2 regions of the Paenarthrobacter sp. NEAU-H11 genome follow, and region 1 is predicted to be linked to the other one. Evidence: riboswitches for the same ligand, from Rfam matches in the RefSeq annotation. Region 1 holds a riboswitch; the other holds the start of a gene.
The links. A riboswitch is a leader RNA that binds a small molecule or an ion and turns the genes downstream of it on or off. The one in region 1 is predicted to bind glycine.

Region 1 (9,498 bases):
CACCCCCGCCAGCACCCCCGAAGCCTTCAGCTCCTCAGCAAAAACAGCAGCAGCCCGCATCGGCCCCACAGTATGAGAACTCGAAGGTCCGATCCCAATGGAAAACAGATCAAAGACGCCAACGGCCATGGTGGGATTCCTAACGAGACGTGTAATGGGTGGGTGGAGCGTCACCAAGGCGACGTGGGCACGAGCGCCGGCGGAGCCGGGCTTTTCGGAAGCGTGCGTCAGAGGCGAGGAACGAGCCAGCACGCGTGAAAAGTCCGGTCCGCCGGTCCCGAAGCCAGCCACGGAGCAGCACGCGGAGGATGCCGCTCCCACCGGGCCAAAGGTGACCACGGGGAGGCGCCCTACCTGGCGCGTTTATAGAACGGCAGGTCGACGACTTCGAACGGCTCTGCCTTACCTCGCAGGTCGATATCCAGGGTGGTGCCAACAGCGGTGAACTCAACGTCCACGTAGGCCATGGCAATGGGGTACCCCAGGGTGGGTGAGGGCTGGCCGGAGCTGACTTCGCCTACCACTTTGCCGTCCTTGAGGACCGGATAGTGGGCCCGGCCTGCACGGCGGCCGAGTCCCTTGAGCCCGACGAGCCTTCGGCCTGTGGTGGAGCCGGCGCCGGCGTCCTTCTTCGCGGCGAGCGCCGCCTTCCCCACGAAGTCGCCTTCCTTGGACAGTGCGACGACGGGTCCCAGGCCTGCGGCGAAGGGATCGCCCTGCAGGGAGAGCTCATTCCCGTAGAGCGGCATGCCTGCCTCAAGCCGGAGTGAGTCGCGTGAGGCCAGCCCGGCGGGGGTCAGCTCCCCGTCCTCGGCAATGGCGATGAGCGCCTGCCACAGGCCGGTGGCGTCGTCGTTGGACACGAAGATCTCAAACCCGTCCTCGCCGGTGTAGCCGGTGCGGGCGAGCAGCAAATCCAGTCCGGCGCCGCCCACCAGGAACGGAACCTCGACGGCGGCATAGTACTTCAGTTCCGTCACCTGGCTGTGCCGGGCTGCGGGGACCAGCCGGAGCAGCAGTTCCTGCGCCGCGGGGCCTTGGACGGCGATCAGTGACGTCACGGCGGAGGCGTCATTCACCTCCACATCGAACCTGGCAGCCCGCTTGGAAAGCTCAGCAGCCACCACTGCGGCGTTGCCGGCGTTGGGGACCACCAGGAAGCGGTCGGTACTGCCTTCTGCGCTGCCGGCGGTTGCGGGACGGCGGTACGTGATGAGGTCGTCGATGATGCCGCCGTCCTCATTGCAGATCAGAGAGTACTTGGCCTTGCCCACCGGCATGGCGGAGATCTTTCCCACCAGCGCGTAGTCCAGGAAGGCGGCCGCGTCCCGCCCGGTCACCCAGACTTCGCCCATGTGCGAGAGGTCGAACAGGCCGGCGCTATTCCGGACGGCGTGGTGTTCGGCGAGCTCGGAGCTGTACTTGAGCGGCATCTGCCAGCCGCCGAAGTCGGTGAAGGATGCCCCCAGCTTCTTGTGCTCGTCGTACAGGGCAGTGTGCTTCTCAGCCATGGAGCGTGTCCTTAGTTTTCGAACTCGGAAAGCGGCGGGCAGGAGCAGATCAGGTTCCGGTCCCCCGCTGCGCCGTCGATGCGGCCCACCGGCGGGAAGTACTTGTCCTGCTTAAGCGATTTCACCGGGAACACGGCCTGCTCGCGGGGGTAGGCGCGGTCCCAGTCGCTGCTGATGGCCGCGGCGGCCGTGTGCGGAGCGTTCCGGAGCGGGCTCTCTGCAACAGTGAAGTCACCGTCCGCCACCTGGTCGATTTCGGCGCGGATCGCGATCATGGCCTCGATGAAGCGGTCGATTTCCCCGAGGTCCTCGGACTCCGTGGGCTCCACCATGAGCGTCCCCGCGACGGGGAAGGCCAGGGTGGGGGCGTGGAAGCCGTAGTCGATGAGCCGCTTGGCCACGTCCTCGGCCGTGACCCCGGTCCGTGCCGTGAGCTCGCGCAGGTCAAGGATGCACTCGTGTGCCACAAGCCCGCCTTCGCCGGTGTAGAGGACCGGGAAGAAATCGTTCAGGCGGGCTGCGACGTAGTTCGCTGCCAGCAGCGCGGACTTGGTGGCCTCGGTGAGTCCGTGGCCGCCCATCAGCTTCACGTACGCCCAGGAAATGGGGAGCACGCCCGCGGAGCCGTACTTTGACGCCGAGATCGGCACGTCGTTGCCTTCGGTCCAGGTGGCGGCGTTGCCGGGCATGAACGGTGCCAGGTGGGCCTTGGCAGCAACCGGGCCGACGCCGGGTCCGCCGCCGCCGTGCGGGATGCAGAAGGTCTTGTGCAGGTTCAGGTGCGAAACGTCGCCGCCGAACTTGCCCGGCTGCGCCAGCCCGACAAGCGCGTTGAGGTTGGCGCCGTCGATGTATACCTGGCCGCCGGCTGCGTGGACGGCGTCGCAGACTTCACGGACGTCGGCGTCGTACACCCCGTGAGTGGACGGGTACGTGATCATGATGCAGGACAGGGCATCCTTGTTGGCTTCGATCTTGGCGTACAGGTCAGTGTGGTCAATGGTTCCGTCCGGTGCCGTGGCCACCACAACCACCTTCATGCCGGCCAGGACTGCGGACGCGGCGTTGGTGCCGTGCGCCGATGCCGGGATCAGGCAGACGTTGCGCTGCTGGTCCCCGCGGGAGTGGTGGTAGCCGCGGATCGCCAGCAGGCCGGCGAGCTCGCCCTGGGAGCCGGCGTTGGGCTGGATGGACACCTGGTCGTACCCGGTGATCTCGGTCAGCTGCGCCTCGAGGTCGGCAATCAGTTCGCGCCAGCCCTCCGTCTGGGAGTCCGGGGCGAAGGGGTGGATGGAGGCGAACTCCGGCCAGGAGATGGCCTCCATCTCGGCCGTGGCGTTCAGCTTCATGGTGCAGGAGCCCAGCGGGATCATGGTGCGGTCCAGCGCAAGGTCACGGTCCGAAAGCTTCCTGATGTAGCGCAGCAGTTGGGTCTCGGAACGGTGCGTGTTGAACACCGGGTGCTGCAGGTACCCGGAGGAACGCACGACGGCGGCGTCCAGCGCGAATTCTCCCTCGCCGTCCGCGGCGGCCGGGACGCCGAAGGCCTTCAGCACCCCGGCGGCAATTTCTGATGTTGTCGTTTCATCGGCGGAGAAGCCCACCGTGTCCGCGTCGATGAGGCGCAGGTTGATGCCCGTGGCTTCGGCGGCAGCGACGATCCCGGCAGCGTTGCCCGGCACGGAGACGGTGACGGTGTCGAAGAAACTGGTGTGCAGCACGTCCAAACCGGCGGCCTTGAGGGACGCGGCCAGCATCTTCGCGTGGGAGTGTACTGACTGGGCGATCGCCTTCAGGCCCTCCGGGCCGTGGTACACGGCGTACATCGAAGCCACGATGGCCAGCAACGCCTGGGCGGTACAGATGTTGGACGTGGCCTTCTCGCGGCGGATGTGCTGCTCGCGGGTCTGGAGTGCCAGGCGGTAGGCGGGAACGCCGGCGTTGTCCTTCGAGACACCGACGAGGCGGCCCGGCATGGAGCGTTCGAGGCCCTTCTGCACAGCCATGTAGGCCGCGTGCGGGCCGCCGTAGAACAGCGGGACGCCGAAGCGCTGGGCGGAGCCCACTGCGATGTCCGCGCCCTGCTCGCCGGGAGGCGTGATGAGGGTGAGGGCCAGGAGGTCGGCGGCCACGGTCACCAGCGCCCCGCGGCTCTTGGCGTCGGCAATCACTGCGGCGTGGTCAAAGACGCGGCCGGAAGCGCCCGGCTGCTGGAGCACCACACCATTGATGGCGCCGTCGGGAAGTCCGTTGGAAAGGTCGGCCACTTCCACCTCGAAGCCCAGTGCCTCTGCCCGTCCCCTCACGATGGCAATGGTCTGCGGCAGGCAGTCGGCATCCAGCACAGTCTTGCCGTCCCGGGCATCTGCGTTCTTATTGGCCCGCCGCATCATCAGCACGGCCTCGGCCACGGCCGTTGCTTCGTCCAGCAGGGAGGCATTGGCGATGGGCAGGCCCACCAGGTCCTGCACCATGGTCTGGAAGTTCAGCAGCGCCTCGAGCCGGCCCTGGGAAATCTCCGGCTGGTACGGGGTGTATGCGGTGTACCACGCCGGGCCCTCGAGGATGTTGCGGCGGATCACCGGCGGCGTGACGGTGTCGTAGTAGCCCTGGCCGATCATCTGCACCGCGGTCTTGTTCTTGCCGGCCAGCCGGCGGAGCTCAGTGAGGGCCTCCACCTCGCTCAGCGCACCTGCCAGTTCCAGCGCAGAGTCCTGCCGGATGTCCTTGGGGACGGCGGTATCAACCAGCGCGTCCACGGTGTCGTAGCCCACGGCCTTGAGCATGGTTTCGACGTCGGCCTTGCGCCTTGCGCCGATGTGCCGGTCAACAAAGGTGGCGGCAGAAGCGGGTTCGGCAGTTGCCGGGGTGGCAGTGGCCGGAACGGCGGAGGCCGGAGATACAGTCACGAGGAACTCCATAACTAAGGCGGCGCAGGATACGCCGCATCGATTCGGGTCCTCCCCGCTCTGTATCTGTACCTGAGAGTTTCCGCGTTGCCTGAACACGCGGGCACCGCTTGCACCGTCGGTGAGCACGTCAGTCAAGGGATCCGGGGAGCGGACCTCAAAGCGGACGGCGTGCTGCTTTCCAGAGGTGCCTCGCCGCGGCGGTACATGGGCCTGTGAGATTCCTGGGGAGGTATTGCTCCTACGGCGCCTGCTTGTACCTTCTGGCAGAACTCTCCCGCCGCAGATCAAAGGCTATTCATTTGGGTTGTCTTTGGCGCACGGGTAACGGCCCGCACACAGCACAATTCTCCTATGCCGCGGGCCCGGGGGCAAATGTCAGCTAGCCCCGTAGCCGTTCCACGGCTGACAGGAGTTCCGCCACGTCCGCCTGCCTGCTCCCCGCCTTCCCGGACGGCCCGCTTTCCCACATGGCGTTGAAGTACAGCCCGTCCCCCATGTACAGCACTGCCTTTGCCATGGGCGTGCCCACGTCCTGCCCGATAAGCTCCAGCCATTGCTGCTGGATGGCGGCGAAGCGGCGGCGGGCTTCCTCGTGGGCCACCTCCGCCAGCCGGGTCACGGCCACAAAGGAGCGGTCCATCGGAGTATCGGACCACAGCGACGACTTGATGAAGTATGCCGCCGCCCCCTCCGGTGCGGAGGCCATGGCGGCGAGGTCCTCCCCTGCCAGGCGGTCCAGCCGTTCAAGGGTGGCGGCGATCAGCGCTTCCTTGTTGGGGAAGTGGTACAGGAGGCCCCCCTTGGAGACGCCCGCGCGCTTGGCCACCGCGTCCAGGGTGGCAGCCCGCTCCCCCACGTCGATCAGGAGTTCTTCGAAGGCATCCAGGACGGCATCTCGCGCAACGGGTTTTCTGGCCATGGTTCCCATCATGCATGGTCACGAAGCTGTTTCTTAACTATACCGTCCAGACGGTATAGTTAAAGCATGATCATGCCCGCCGCCTCCCAACAGAGCACCATCCGCCCGGCTCCAACCGCATTGCCCGCGCCAGGCCTGCCCGGGGGCAGCTGGCGCGACTGGCTGGCGCTGGGCCTGCTGATGTTCCCGGTCCTGCTGGTAGCCGTGGACAACACAGCCCTGACCTTCGCCCTGCCTGCCATTGCCGCCGCCCTCCGCACCTCGGGAGTAGAACTGCTGTGGATTGTGGACGCCTACCCGCTGGTGTTGGCCGGGCTGCTGGTTGCCATGGGAAGCCTGGGCGACAGGATCGGCCGGCGCCGCCTGCTGGTCATCGGCAGCATCGGCTTTGCCGCAGTCTCGGCAGCAACCGCTTTTGCCCCCAGCGCCGGATGGCTCATCGCAGGCAGGGCTTTCCTTGGCTTCTTCGGCGCCATGCTGATGCCCGCCACGCTGTCCCTGATCCGCAACATCTTCCCGGACCCCAACCGGCGGAGGTTGGCCATCGCCATCTGGGCCGCCGGATTCTCGGGCGGCGCCGCACTGGGGCCCATCCTCGGCGGGTGGCTGGTGGAACAGTTCTGGTGGGGAGCCGTACTCCTGGTGGCAGTGCCCATCATGCTGCCGCTCCTGGCCCTGGGCCCGGCCTTCATCCCGGAGTCCAGGGACCCGTCACCGGGGAAGGTGGACGTGCCCAGCATCCTGCTCTCCCTATTCACCATGGTTCCCATGGTTTACGGGATCAAGGACCTGGCCACCGAAGGCCCGGGTGCCACAGCCCTCGGAACCATGGCGCTCGGCCTGGCAATGGGCGCGGCCTTCGTACGCAGGCAGCAGCGGCTGCACAGTCCGCTGCTGGACCTGCCCCTGTTCCGGAACAGGGTGTTCAGCATGGCCATCACTGCCAATATCCTGGCCTTGTTTTCATTCAACGGCTTTATCCTCTTCCTCGCCCAGCACCTCCAGCTCATTGAGGGCATGTCCCCCTCGGCTGCCGGAATGGCCATGGTCCCGGCACTGGTGGCCACCATGGTGTCGGGCCTTGCCGTGGTGCCGGCGGTGAGGAAAGTACGGCCGGGCTTCGTGATGGCGGCAGGACTCGCCATGAGCGCCGCCGGCTACAGCATGGTGGCTTTCGGAAGCACCGGGGGCGGGCCCGCGCTGCTCCTCGGCGCGCTGCTGGTCCTTGCACTGGGCGTGGGGACGGCGGAGACCATCTCCAACGATCTCATCCTGGGAAGCGTGCCGCCGGAAAAGTCCGGGGCGGCGGCAGCGATTTCCGAGACGGGGTACGAAATTGGCGCCGTTTTGGGAACCGCCGTGCTGGGTTCCATCCTCACGGCTTCCTACCAGCACAACTTGCGGCTTCCGGCCGGCCTCGCAGAAACCGCCCCCGCCCAAAGCACCGCGCACGCCCGAGAGACCCTCGCTGGAGCCATGGACCTGGCAGCCGGCCTGCCGGGCCCCATGGCCAGCACCCTCCGGCAGGCCGCCGGCTCGGCCTTCGAGTCAGGGGTGCACGTCACCGCAGCGATTGGACTGGTACTGATGGCGACGGCGGCCGTCCTCGCCGCCGTCGTACTCCGGAAGGTGCCCAAGGCAGCCAGCTGAAGGCCGCAAGGCGCGCCCCCGCCGGTGACAGCAAAGCGCCCGCAGCCGGAGCGTGTGGCTCCGGCTGCGGGCGCCGGGCAGGCCGCTTCGCCGCGGGTGCTGCTACTTGGAGTCCGGCGCCGTAACGCTCGCGGTGGGCTTCATGGTTTCAGCATTGACCATCCAGGCGAACTGCTCCAGCTTGGCGATGAACTCGTGCAGCAGGTCCGCGGTGGTGGGATCCTCTTCATCCACCTCATCGTGAACCTTGCGCATGGTGCCAACGGCAGCCTCAAGGGCAGCCACGATCCGCTCGATCGCATCCTTGGTGCTGATCAGGCCGTCAGGGAACTGGGCCAGGCTGGTGGACCCGGCCACGGTGGAGCTGCGGCCGTCAGGCAGGGCGTGGAGGGCCCGCATCCGCTCGGCGGTGTCGTCGGCGAACTGGCGGGCAGCGTCAACGATCTCATCCAGCTGCAGGTGGAGGTCGCGGAAGTTGGTTCCCACAATATTCCAGTGTGCCTGCTTGCCCTGGATGTGCAGTTCAATCAGGTCGGCGAGCACGGCCTGCAGGTTGTTGGTCAGTGTCGGTGAAGCTTTCATGCATCCTCCTCAATTGGTCCAGTAAGCCCGACGCTACCAGCACCAGCGGGCACGGCCGAGGGCTCGCGGGGAATTTCTCAGTGAGCTTACTAAATCGCTCACAACCGAAACAAAAGAACGCCGTTCATTATTTTCCTTGCTTCCTGAGGCGCTCCCCTCCATACTAAATGAACGCCATTCATATAGTGACCGTCGTCTCAACTTCTCCAGAAAGTGGTGCCATGACCGAGACCATCCGCACCAGCACATCCGCCTACGGCTCCGGGAGGCCTTCACCGGCAGCCGCCGGCACGAGCCCCAAAGGACTGAAGGGCGGGCAGCTGGGACTTCTCGCCGTCGTCGTCCTGGGCATTTCCACCATCGCCCCCGCCTACACCTTGACCAGCGCCCTTGGCCCCACGGTCAACGAAGCCGGGCTCCAGCTGCCCGTCATCTTCCTGATCGGTTTCATCCCCATGATCCTGGTCTCCCTTGCCTACCGGGAACTCAACGCCGATTCCCCGGACAGCGGCACCACCTTCACCTGGGTCACCAAGGCCTTCGGCCCGTGGGTTGGCTGGATGGGCGGGTGGGGCCTGCTGGCGGCCAACATCATTGTGCTCTCCAACCTCGCGGGAGTCGCCGTCGACTTTTTTTACCTTTTCCTTTCCCAGCTGACGGGCTCGCCGGAGCTCGCCGACCTGGCGGCAAACAAGGCCCTGAACGTGCTGACCTGCTTTGTGTTTGTGGCCCTGGCCGTCTGGGTCAGCTACCGCGGCTTGCACACCACCAAGCTGGTCCAGTACAGCCTGGTGGGATTCCAGCTGCTTGTCCTGGGCCTCTTTGTAGGCATGGCCTTCGCCAACTGGTCCGCCTCTGACACTGCCATCCCGTTCAGCTGGGAGTGGTTCGACGTCACCAGGATCGAGACCTTCGGGCAGATCGCCGCAGGCATCTCACTGTCCATCTTTGTCTACTGGGGCTGGGACGTCTGCCTGACCGTCAATGAGGAAACCTCCAACGGCAAGAGGACGGCAGGACTGGCCGGAACCCTGACCGCCGTGATCGTCCTGGCGATCTACCTGACGGTGAGCATCGCCACCATGATGTTCGCCGGCGTAGGTGATACCGGCAACGGCCTGAACAACACCGAGATCCACGAAAACATCTTCACGGCACTGGCCTCTCCCATCATGGGTCCGTTCGCCATCCTTATGTCCATGGCAGTGCTGTCCAGCTCCGCCGCGTCCCTGCAGTCCACGTTCATGTCGCCGTCCCGCAGCCTGCTGGCCATGGGGTACTACGGCGCGCTTCCGGAGCCGTTCAGCCGGGTCAGCAGGAAGTTTGCGACGCCGGGCTTCGCCACGGTTGCCGCCGGCATCATGTCCGCGGGCTTCTACGCCGTGATGCACGTGGTCAGCGAGAATGTCCTCAATGACACCATCCTGGCGCTCGGGCTGATGATCTGCTTCTACTACGGCCTCACCGCCCTGGCCTGCGCCTGGTACTTCCGCCACAGCCTGTTCAACAGCATGCGCCATTTCCTCCTCCGCCTGGTATGCCCGGTGCTGGGCGGCGTGGGACTGTTCGTAGTGTTCCTGCAGACCGCCGTGGACAGCTGGGCGCCGGAGTTCGGCAGCGGCTCGGAGGTGTTCGGGGTGGGCCTGGTCTTTGTCCTGGGCGTCGGCATCCTGGCGTCCGGTGCCGTCGTCATGCTCATCATGGCCAGGGTCCGCCCCGGCTTCTTCCGCGGCGAGACCCTTAAGCGGGATACCCCCGCGCTGGTGGTCCCGGAGTAAAGGCGCGGAGGCTTCCGGAGGCCGTCACCGCCGGCGAAGGAAGGTGCCGTTCCCCTGGAAACCGGGGGAACGGCACCTTCGGTGCTGATTGCCTGGCTGTCACCAGTAGTGCGCCACGTCAACCACCAGGCGCGACCCGGAGCCCG
Region 2 (9,498 bases), on a different contig from region 1:
GCCCTTGGGCGGCCGGACCTGGGAAGGCTTGCGCCCGGTATGCAGGCGGACATTACGGTAGTCTCGCTGGCCGGCTTCGCAGATGGTGTCGTCGAGGACCCGCTGCGCACACTCGTGCTGAACGGCACGGCCCGCCAGGTGACCGATACCTTCGTGGCCGGGCGTGCCGTCGTCGTCGACGGCACGCTGCCCGGCCTGGACCTCGAGTCCCTGCGGGCCGAGGGGCAGCAACTGTTCGACCGGATGCGGGCAGCCTACTCCGAGCGGGACAGCCGGCGCCGGGACCCTGATGAGCTGTTTCCGCCCACGTATCCGCCAGCGGACATCGTCGCTCCGGCAGGCGTTTCCTAACCTGGCTCCGGCAATTCGCATTCCCGCCCACGCTAGTCCTTGGTATACCAGTGGGGCTATTGTGAACGCATTCGGGGCCACCAGTACGTAGGGGGCGAAGCTCGACCGCCCCCGCCAATCGCTTGACATTGACCCGTCCACGGACCCCGCGCTTCCGCCGCAGGGCTCATCCCTTTGGAGAAACCATGTGCCTGCACGACCACACCCCCGCCGCCCTCCCTTCCCCGGCCGTTCCGCGCCGCGGGATCCTCGCCGGAGCAGCCGCCCTCGCCGGGATCTCGGTGGCCAGCCTTGCCGCCCAGCTGGGAAATGCCCCGGCGGCGAAAGCGGAGGGCAACACGGCAGGCCCCGGCCGCCGTGGGCGTCCCGCTTCGCCGCCGCCGATGATCATCGAAGGCGGCACCATCGTGGATCCCCAGACCGGCGACGCTGTCTATGACGGCGTCCTGGTGCTGGAAGGAGGAAAGGTCAGTGCGGTCGGTACCCGGGAGGAAACGCGACGTGCAGTGGCCGCGCTTGCCGGGCGGGCACACGTGGTGGACGCCTCCGGCCGCTGGGTCATTCCAGGACTCATCGACGTGCATGTCCATGCGAACGCGCTGTCGGATGCGCGCGCCATTCTGCAGGGCGGAGCAACCAGCGTCAGGAGCGGCTCGAGCAGCTTTTACCAGGACGTCGCCTTGGCCGCCCTGCCTGCCTGGGCCGCCGGAGCCTCGCCCCGGATGAGCCCTGCCGGGCTGTTCGTCTCACCCGAGCTGGGGGACTCGCTCCTCGCCGACCCTGACCTTGCACCCCTTGCCTCCCTGGCTGGCGGAGTCAGGGAAACGGGCGATCTCGCCTACCTCACGCGCGTGAACCTGAACCGCGGCGCGCAGGTGATTAAGACAAGGGCCAACCCCCGGGCGGGCCTGCCGGAGCAGGATCCCCGTGAGCTGGTCTACAACTACGATCAGCTCTCCGCCGTGGTCAAGGCGGCAGGCAAAGCGGGTGTGCTGTGCCATGCCTACAGTGCCGAAGGGATAGACGGCGCGGTCCGGGCAGGGGTGCGCAGCATCGAGCACGGAGTCTTCGTCACCGAAGAGACCATCTCCCGGATGTCCAGGCAGGGGACGTACTTCACACCCACCATGGATGCCATCACCAGCATGGCGGGTTCGTCCAACCCAATCCTTGCCGCCCGGGGCAAGGAGTACACACCCATCATCAAAGCAGCCGTGAAAGCCGCCCATGATGCCGGCGTGACCGTCGTTGCGGGGACGGACTCGTTCGGATCCGACGTGACTCCGATCGGCACGGAAGTCCGCCTGTTGAGTGAGGCCGGGCTTTCCCCCCTGGAAGCCCTGAGGGCCGCCACGGTCAATGCCGCCGCGCTGCTGGGCTGGAGTGAAAACGCCGGCCGGCTGGTGCCCGGTTCCTTCGCGGACGCCGTCATTGTGGACTCTGATCCCCTGTCCAGCGGCTCTGCCTTGGAAGGAATCCGGGCCGTGGTGGCGCAGGGAGTCCTTGTCAGGAACAGCCTCTGAGCCACCGTGCCTCTCAGGGCGGGGTTTCCCCGCCAACCCTGACCGCCCAAGCTAACGCCCCCTTCCATTCCGAAAGCGACCCCCATGACCCTGATCCTCAAAGCCTCCGAGCTCGAAACCCTGGCCGATATGCCCGGAACCATTGCCGCCGTCGAACGCGTCTTTGCCGGCCTGAGCCGAGGTACCGCTGTCCAGCCCGCGCCGGATTCGCTCCTCCTGCCGTCGTCGGATGCCCGGTTCCTGCCGATGGCGGCGCTGTCCGGGCCGGAGGAGCTGGCATCCGTGAAACTACTGGCGGACATCCCGTCCAACGGTGGGGCCGGCCTGCCCTCGCAGCGGTCCACCATCATGCTCGTAAGCCAGCTGACCGGTGAAACACTGGCCATCCTGGACGGTAAAGTCCCCACCCGGGTCCGTACGGCCGCTGCCAGCGCGGTGGCGACCAAGCTGCTTGCCAGGCCCGGGAGTGCCACCTTGGGGTTGGTGGGGGCGGGGGCCCTGGCGGTGGCACATGTGGAAGCCATGCTGGCCGTCCTGCCGATAAAAAATGTCGTGGTGTGGTCCCGTTCCACTGAGACGGTCGCTGCGTTCTGTGACCGGATTTCCTCATACGGGCTGCACATCACGCGGGCCGCCAGTGTGCAGGAAGTTGTTGAGAACTCGGACGTGCTGTGCACCCTCACGCCAGCGGTTGAGCCGCTGGTCAAGGGGGAGTGGTTCCAGCCCGGACTGCACGTCAACGCCGTCGGATCCCGTCCGCGGCCTGACCACCGGGAGATTGACTCAGCGGGTATGGCGCGGGCGCGGGTCTTCGTGGACAGCCTGGCCACGGCCCAAGCGAAGTCAGGGGGACTGATCGTCCCTGTGGCTGAAGGCGTCATGGGCTTTGACGATGTGGAAGCCGAACTTGGTGACGTGGCGGCCGGGATAAAAGCAGGCCGTCTGGGGGATGAGGACATAACCTTGTTCAATTCGGTGGGTATCGGCCTGCAGGACCTTGCCATCGGGAGGCTCCTGTATGACGCTGCACTCAACCAGGGGGTCGGCACCCGCGTGGAGCTGAATAACTGAGGCAGCCCGGAAGCAGGGCACTGGAACCAACAGGAGGCATCTTTGAGTACCCAGGCGGACGCACCCGCGTCTTCGGCTGATGCTACCCGTGCACGGATCCGGGAGTTGATCATCTCGGGTGACTTCGCGCCCGGTTCACGGCTCAGGGAACGCGAGCTGTCACAGGCCCTGGACGTTTCCCGGGTCCCCGTCCGCGAAGCCCTCCAGCAGCTGGAAGCCGAAGGTTTCATTGACACCTCGCCACGGCGCGGGGCCACCGTCAAGCAGATCACCCTGAGGGACGTCAATGAACTCTTTGATGTCCGGCTCAGCCTCGAGGTCCTCGCCGCGCGGCTCGCCGCCCAGGCCGCCGCCCGGGGTGAGTCCACAGCGCGCCTGCAGCACATGATGGACAAGGCCGAAGAAGCAACCCTGCGCCACGACCACACGGAGATCCCGCTCATCAACACGGCCCTGCACGCGGAGATCGTCTCGATGGGAGGCAACTCGCTGCTGGAGTACTCCATGAAGCCTCTGCTGGGCAGGATGCAGTGGCTCTTCACCCTGACCGGGCATCGTGATCCCCAGGTCCAGTGCGCGGAGCACCTGAGCCTGTGCCGGGCCATCTATGACGGCAAGGCCGAACTTGCGGCAGCGCTGGCGTTCGCCCATGTGGAGCTGGGCCGGGAACCATCACTGCAGGGGCTGGCCGGGCAACTGCCTGAAAACTGACCCGGCCGGAAGTTCAAGGTTCGACGGCGGGGCTACCGCGGACTTTTGTCAACGACGCAGAACCTGTTGCCGTCGGGGTCGGCGAGGACCACGAAATCGGGGTTCTCCGGGTACAGGTCCCAGTCGACGCGCTGGGCGCCGAGTGAAACCAGCCGTTGCACCTCGGCGCCCTGATCGTCCGCATACAGGTCCAGGTGAATGCGCGGGTGCTCCTGGACCGGCGTTTCGCTCAGCATGAGGGCGAGCTGCGCTCCCGGGCCCGAAGCCGGCACTAAGATCACCCAGGTTTCGTCCCCGGGCTCCTGCGGGACGTAGCCGAGGGCGGCGTGCCAAAAGGCGGTTGCGCGGGCGACGTCGTTGACGCCGAGGACGGTGCTGCCTATGGTCAACATCCGCCCAGCCTAAACCCGCTGCCCGGAGCCTGTCTTGCCCCGGAGCCGGACGCCGGGGGCGGCCCGGCTAGACTCGCCTGCATGGGGGACAACAACGCACCTGAAGACCGCAAAACTCCGCCGCCTGCCCGGGTTCTTGCCGCCGTCGTTCCCATCGCTGGCCTTGTGACGGTAGTGGCGGGGTGCCTCGTCGCATGGAGCAACGCGGACGCCAGCTTCGGCTGGTTCGCCTACGCGCCGCTGAGCAACCAGCTTTTCAGCGGCAGCGGCATCGCCTTGGTTACCCAAGGTACACAGATCGGCCTGGCCGTCGCCGTCGTCGGACTGCTCGTCCTGGCGTTCTGGGCGGGGTACCGGCTGGGCAGGGAAGCCTCCCGCTAGAACTTCCGGAAGCTTCCTAATTGCACTGCCTCCGTGCACCTCATGCCTTCGAGCACGTCCGGCGCGTCCCGCCGTCGTAAGCCTGCCTTGGAAAGACGCGAATTTTGCATCCAGCCCCATAACCCGGTAAGGTGTGAGCCGTGTCACCGACCAGTGGCACGTGCTTATGATCTGCGGCGGGAGAGTCCTGCCGGTACGTTCTGCAGGCGCCGTAGGAGCAAATCCTCCCCAGGAATCTCTCAGGCCCACGTACCGCCGCGGCAAGGCAACTCTGGAAAGCAGTCCGGGCAACCGGGCTCACCGACGGTGCAAGTGGCGCCCCGCTGAACAGCAGGGCAACGCAAAACTCTCAGGTCCAATACAGAGCGGGGAGGAACCCGAATCAAAGTGGCACCGGTTGCCACCTGAATTATGGAGTTCCTCTCATGACGGTTCAATCGTCCCCAACCACCTTCGCAGACCGCCATATCGGCGCGCGCCGCCAGTCCGACATCGACACCATGCTCAAGGCCGTCGGCTACGACACCCTTGATGGCCTCGTGGACAGCGCAGTTCCGGATTCCATCCGCCAGGACAAGCCGCTCACCCTTGAGGGCGCCCTCAGCGAAGTGCAGGTCCTCGCCGAGCTCCGCAAGCTGGCCGGCAAGAACAAGACGGCCGTGCAGATGATCGGCCAGGGCTACTACGACACCGTGACGCCGCCGGTGATCCGCCGCAACATCCTTGAAGCCCCCGCCTGGTACACCGCCTACACCCCGTACCAGCCGGAGATTTCCCAGGGCCGGCTCGAGGCGCTGCTGAACTTCCAGACCATGGTCCAGGACCTCACCGCGCTCCCGGTGGCCAACGCCTCCCTCCTCGACGAAGCCACCGCCGTCGCCGAAGCCGTGCTGCTGATGCGCCGCGCCAACAAGTCCAAGACGGCGAAGGACGGCAAGACCGTCCTCGACGCCGACCTCCTGCCGCAGACTATCGCCATCGTGCTGGGCCGTGCCGAAGCCCTGGGCTTTGAGGTGGAAATTGCAGACCTCACCAACGGACTTCCCGACGGCGACATCAACGGCGTCGTCCTGCAGCAGCCCGGCGTCTCCGGCCGCGTCTGGGACCAGTCCGCCGTCATCGCCGAAGCCAAGGACCGCGGCGCCTTGGTCACCGTCGCCGCCGACCTCCTGGCCCTCACCCTCATTACCCCGCCGGGCGAGCAGGGCGCGGACATCGCCGTCGGCTCCACCCAGCGTTTTGGCGTGCCGTTGTTCTTTGGGGGGCCGCACGCCGCCTACATGGCCGTCCGCGACGGCATGGAACGCACCCTCCCCGGCCGCATCGTGGGCGTTTCCAAGGACAACGCCGGCGTCCCGGCCTACCGCCTGGCACTGCAGACCCGCGAGCAGCACATCCGCCGCGAGAAGGCCACGTCCAACATCTGCACCGCGCAGGCGCTGCTGGCCATCGTCTCCTCCTTCTACGCCGTCTACCACGGCCCCGACGGCCTGAAGGCGATCGCCGAGACTGTCCACAACAACGCCCGCGCCCTGGCCGCCACGCTGAAGACCGCCGGCCGCGAACTGGTGTCCGACACCTTCTTCGACACCCTCACGGTCAGTGTTCCCGGCAAGGCCGCCAAGGTGATCACCGCCGCCGAAGCCCGCGGCATCAACCTGCGCCTCATCGACGCGGACACCGTTGGCGTTTCCGTTGATGAAACCACGACGCCGGAGGTCCTCGCCGCGGTTGCCGTCGCCTTTGGCGCCGGTCCGGTTGTGTCCGGTGAGGGCTTCGAGCTGCCCGAATCGGTGCTGCGCACCTCCAGCTACCTGCAGCACCCGGTGTTCAACACGCACCGTTCCGAGACCCAGCTGCTGCGCTACATCCGCCGCCTCTCCGACCGGGACCTGGCACTGGACCGCACCATGATCCCGCTGGGCTCCTGCACCATGAAGCTGAACGCCACCGCCGAGATGGAAGCCATCTCCTGGCCGGAGTTCGCCTCTATCCATCCGTTCGCCCCCGACTCCCAGACCGAGGGCTGGCGCGAACTGATTGCGGGCCTGGAAGCCGACCTCGCCGAAATCACCGGCTACGACCAGGTATCCATCCAGCCCAACGCCGGCTCCCAGGGCGAGCTCGCCGGCCTGCTGGCGATCCGCGGCTACCACCACTCCCGTGGGGACCAGCAGCGCAACGTCTGCCTGATCCCGGCATCGGCGCACGGCACCAACGCCGCCTCCGCCGTGCTCGCGGGCATGAAGGTTGTGGTTGTTGCCACCGCTGCAGACGGCACCATCGACCACGCCGACCTGCAGGCCAAGATCGAGGCCCACAAGGACGTCCTCTCGGCCATCATGATCACGTACCCGTCCACGCACGGCGTGTACGACTCCGATGTCCGCGAGGTGTGCGACGCGATCCACGCCGCCGGCGGCCAGGTGTACGTTGACGGCGCCAACCTGAACGCACTTGTAGGCCTCGCCCAGCCGGGCAAGTTCGGCGGCGACGTCTCCCACCTGAACCTGCACAAGACCTTCTGCATCCCGCACGGCGGCGGCGGACCCGGCGTCGGCCCGGTTGCTGCCAAGGCACACCTGGCACCGTTCATGCCGGGCGACGCGAACAAGGCCGCCCATGAAGCCGGGCATGGCGTCGCGATTTCCGCTTCGCGCTTCGGCTCCGCCGGTGTGCTCCCGATCTCCTGGGCGTACGTGAAGCTGATGGGCGGGCAGGGCCTGACCGAGGCCACCAAGTCCGCGCTCTTGGCTGCGAACTACGTCGCAGCCCGCCTGGACGAGCACTTCCCGGTCCTCTACACCGGTGAAAGCGGCCTCGTTGCGCACGAGTGCATCCTTGACCTGCGCGAGCTGACCGCCCGCACGGGTGTCACGGCCGAGGACGTGGCCAAGCGGCTCATCGACTTCGGCTTCCACGCCCCCACGCTGTCCTTCCCGGTGGCGGGCACCCTGATGGTGGAGCCCACCGAGTCCGAGGACCTCGCGGAGATCGACCGCTTCATCGAAGCCATGATCACCATCCGCAAGGAAATCGACCAGGTGGCCGCCGGCGACTTCACCGTTGAGAAGTCCCCGCTGCGCAACGCACCCCACACGGCCGCCGCCGTCGTCTCCTCTGAATGGGACCGGACGTACCCGCGCGAACAGGCCGCCTTCCCGGTGGCATCGCTCCGGCAGGACAAGTACTTCCCGCCCGTCGGCCGCATCGACGGCGCGGCAGGGGACCGCAACCTGGTCTGCTCCTGCCCGCCTCTTTCCGAGTTTGAGAACTAAGGATTCCGTGATGACTGAGAACTACACCGCGCTCTATGAGCAGCACAAGATTGCCGGCGCATCCTTCACCGACTTCGGCGGCTGGCAGATGCCCCTGAAGTACAACTCCGAGCTGGCCGAACACCACGCTGTCCGCAACGCCGCCGGACTGTTCGACCTCTCCCACATGGGCGAAGTGTGGGTTACCGGCCCGGACGCCGCAGCCTTCCTGGACTACGCCCTGGCCGGCAAGCTGTCCGCGGTTGCCGTGGGCAAGGCCAAGTACTCGCTGATCTGCCAGGAAGACGGCGGCATCATCGACGACCTCATTTCCTACCGGCGGAGTGAAGACAAGTACCTTGTGGTGCCCAACGCCGGCAACGCTGCGGTGGTTGCCGCAGCGCTGGCCGAGCGGGCTGCCGGCTTCGACGTCACCGTAAACGACGTTTCCGCCGAGACCTCCCTCATCGCGGTGCAGGGACCGAACGCCGAGGCCATCCTGCTGACGCTCGTTCCTGCGGATCAACACTCCCTGGTGACGGAGCTGAAGTATTACGCGGCCGTCGAGGTGGAAATTAACGGGCAGGACCTGCTGCTGGCCCGCACCGGGTACACCGGCGAGGACGGCTTCGAGATCTACATCCCCAATGAGGACGCCGCCGGTCTGTGGGACGCGCTGCTGGAAGTTGGTGCCGGCCACGGGCTCATCCCCGCAGGCCTGGCCTGCCGCGACTCGCTCCGCCTCGAAGCGGGCATGCCGCTCTACGGCAACGAGCTCTCCCGCGAAGGCAACCCCTACGCAGCCGGCCTGGGCCCCGTGGTTTCGCTGGCCAAGGAATCCGACTTCGTGGGCAAGGCCGTGCTCGCCGAACTCAAAGCACTCGGCGCAGGCTCCACGTCCGGCCGCAAGCTCGTGGGACTCAAGGGCCTGGGCCGCCGCGCCGGCCGCAGCCACTACCCGGTCCTCAAGGACGGCAACGTCGTGGGCGAGGTGACCTCCGGCCAGCCTTCACCCACCCTCGGGTACCCGATCGCGATGGCCTACGTCGACGTCGAACACTCAGAACCCGGCACCGCCCTGGACATCGACCTCCGCGGCAAGCCGGAGCCCTTCGAAGTAGTAGCACTCCCGTTCTACAAGCGCCAGAAGTAACGCCCGCCCCGGCGGGGCTGACATCCTCTGCATGCTGCTCCTTCGTCGCTTTGACGCATGCTGCCGGATGCCAGCCTCGCCGGCCCTCGACGCTCTCTCACTTAATGCGGGTTTTGGGCCGACGCTCTCTCACTTGATGCGGGTTTTGGGCCGACGCTCCCTCACTTTCTCAAACACGAACCTAAGGAAAAACACATGGCAAAAGTTGCTGCTGAACTGAAGTACTCCGCCGAGCACGAATGGGTTGCTGCTGACGGATCCGGGCCCACCGGCGTCGGAATCTCAGCTGTGGCCGCCGAAGCCCTCGGCGACATCGTGTACGTGGACCTCCCCGAGGTTGGCTCCACCGTGACCGCGGGGGAGACCTGCGGCGAGGTGGAGTCCACCAAGTCCGTCTCCGACCTCTACGCTCCCGTCACCGGCGAAGTTGTCGAGATCAACGACGAAGTGGTCTCCGACCCCGCCCTGATCAACAACGATCCCTACGGCGCCGGCTGGCTCTTCAAGGTGGCCGTCACCGAAGAAGGCCCGCTGATGTCCGCTGAGGAATACGCGGCAGCCAACGGCGGCGAACTGTGAGCAGCGCGGCAGCAGGCACCGGTACAGTGACGGCCTTCGAGCAGGTGGTTTCGCCGAGTCTCGACGCGGACCTCTCCACC

Region 2: another riboswitch for glycine. It lies ahead of gcvP (aminomethyl-transferring glycine dehydrogenase); the one in region 1 lies ahead of gcvP (aminomethyl-transferring glycine dehydrogenase).

Annotation. Positions count from the first base shown of each region.
Region 1 covers NZ_JBNZGA010000024.1:29,276-38,773, reverse strand. Annotated here, with positions in the region: partial or broken gene ACQ3DC_RS20400 (L-serine ammonia-lyase) at 1-129, opposite strand, end outside; gene gcvT (glycine cleavage system aminomethyltransferase GcvT) at 351-1,511, opposite strand; gene gcvP (aminomethyl-transferring glycine dehydrogenase) at 1,523-4,432, opposite strand; glycine riboswitch at 4,612-4,710, opposite strand; gene ACQ3DC_RS20385 (TetR/AcrR family transcriptional regulator) at 4,803-5,342, opposite strand; gene ACQ3DC_RS20380 (MFS transporter) at 5,415-6,992, shown strand; gene ACQ3DC_RS20375 (Dps family protein) at 7,095-7,574, opposite strand; gene ACQ3DC_RS20370 (APC family permease) at 7,796-9,352, shown strand; gene ACQ3DC_RS20365 (AMIN-like domain-containing (lipo)protein) at 9,452-9,498, opposite strand, start outside.
Region 2 covers NZ_JBNZGA010000003.1:2,850-12,347, reverse strand. Annotated here, with positions in the region: gene ACQ3DC_RS04810 (amidohydrolase family protein) at 1-351, shown strand, start outside; gene ACQ3DC_RS04805 (amidohydrolase family protein) at 537-1,874, shown strand; gene ACQ3DC_RS04800 (ornithine cyclodeaminase family protein) at 1,959-2,945, shown strand; gene ACQ3DC_RS04795 (GntR family transcriptional regulator) at 2,988-3,656, shown strand; gene ACQ3DC_RS04790 (VOC family protein) at 3,689-4,048, opposite strand; gene ACQ3DC_RS04785 (hypothetical protein) at 4,130-4,429, shown strand; glycine riboswitch at 4,597-4,694, shown strand; glycine riboswitch at 4,696-4,803, shown strand; gene gcvP (aminomethyl-transferring glycine dehydrogenase) at 4,855-7,707, shown strand; gene gcvT (glycine cleavage system aminomethyltransferase GcvT) at 7,718-8,839, shown strand; gene gcvH (glycine cleavage system protein GcvH) at 9,035-9,418, shown strand; gene glyA (serine hydroxymethyltransferase) at 9,415-9,498, shown strand, end outside.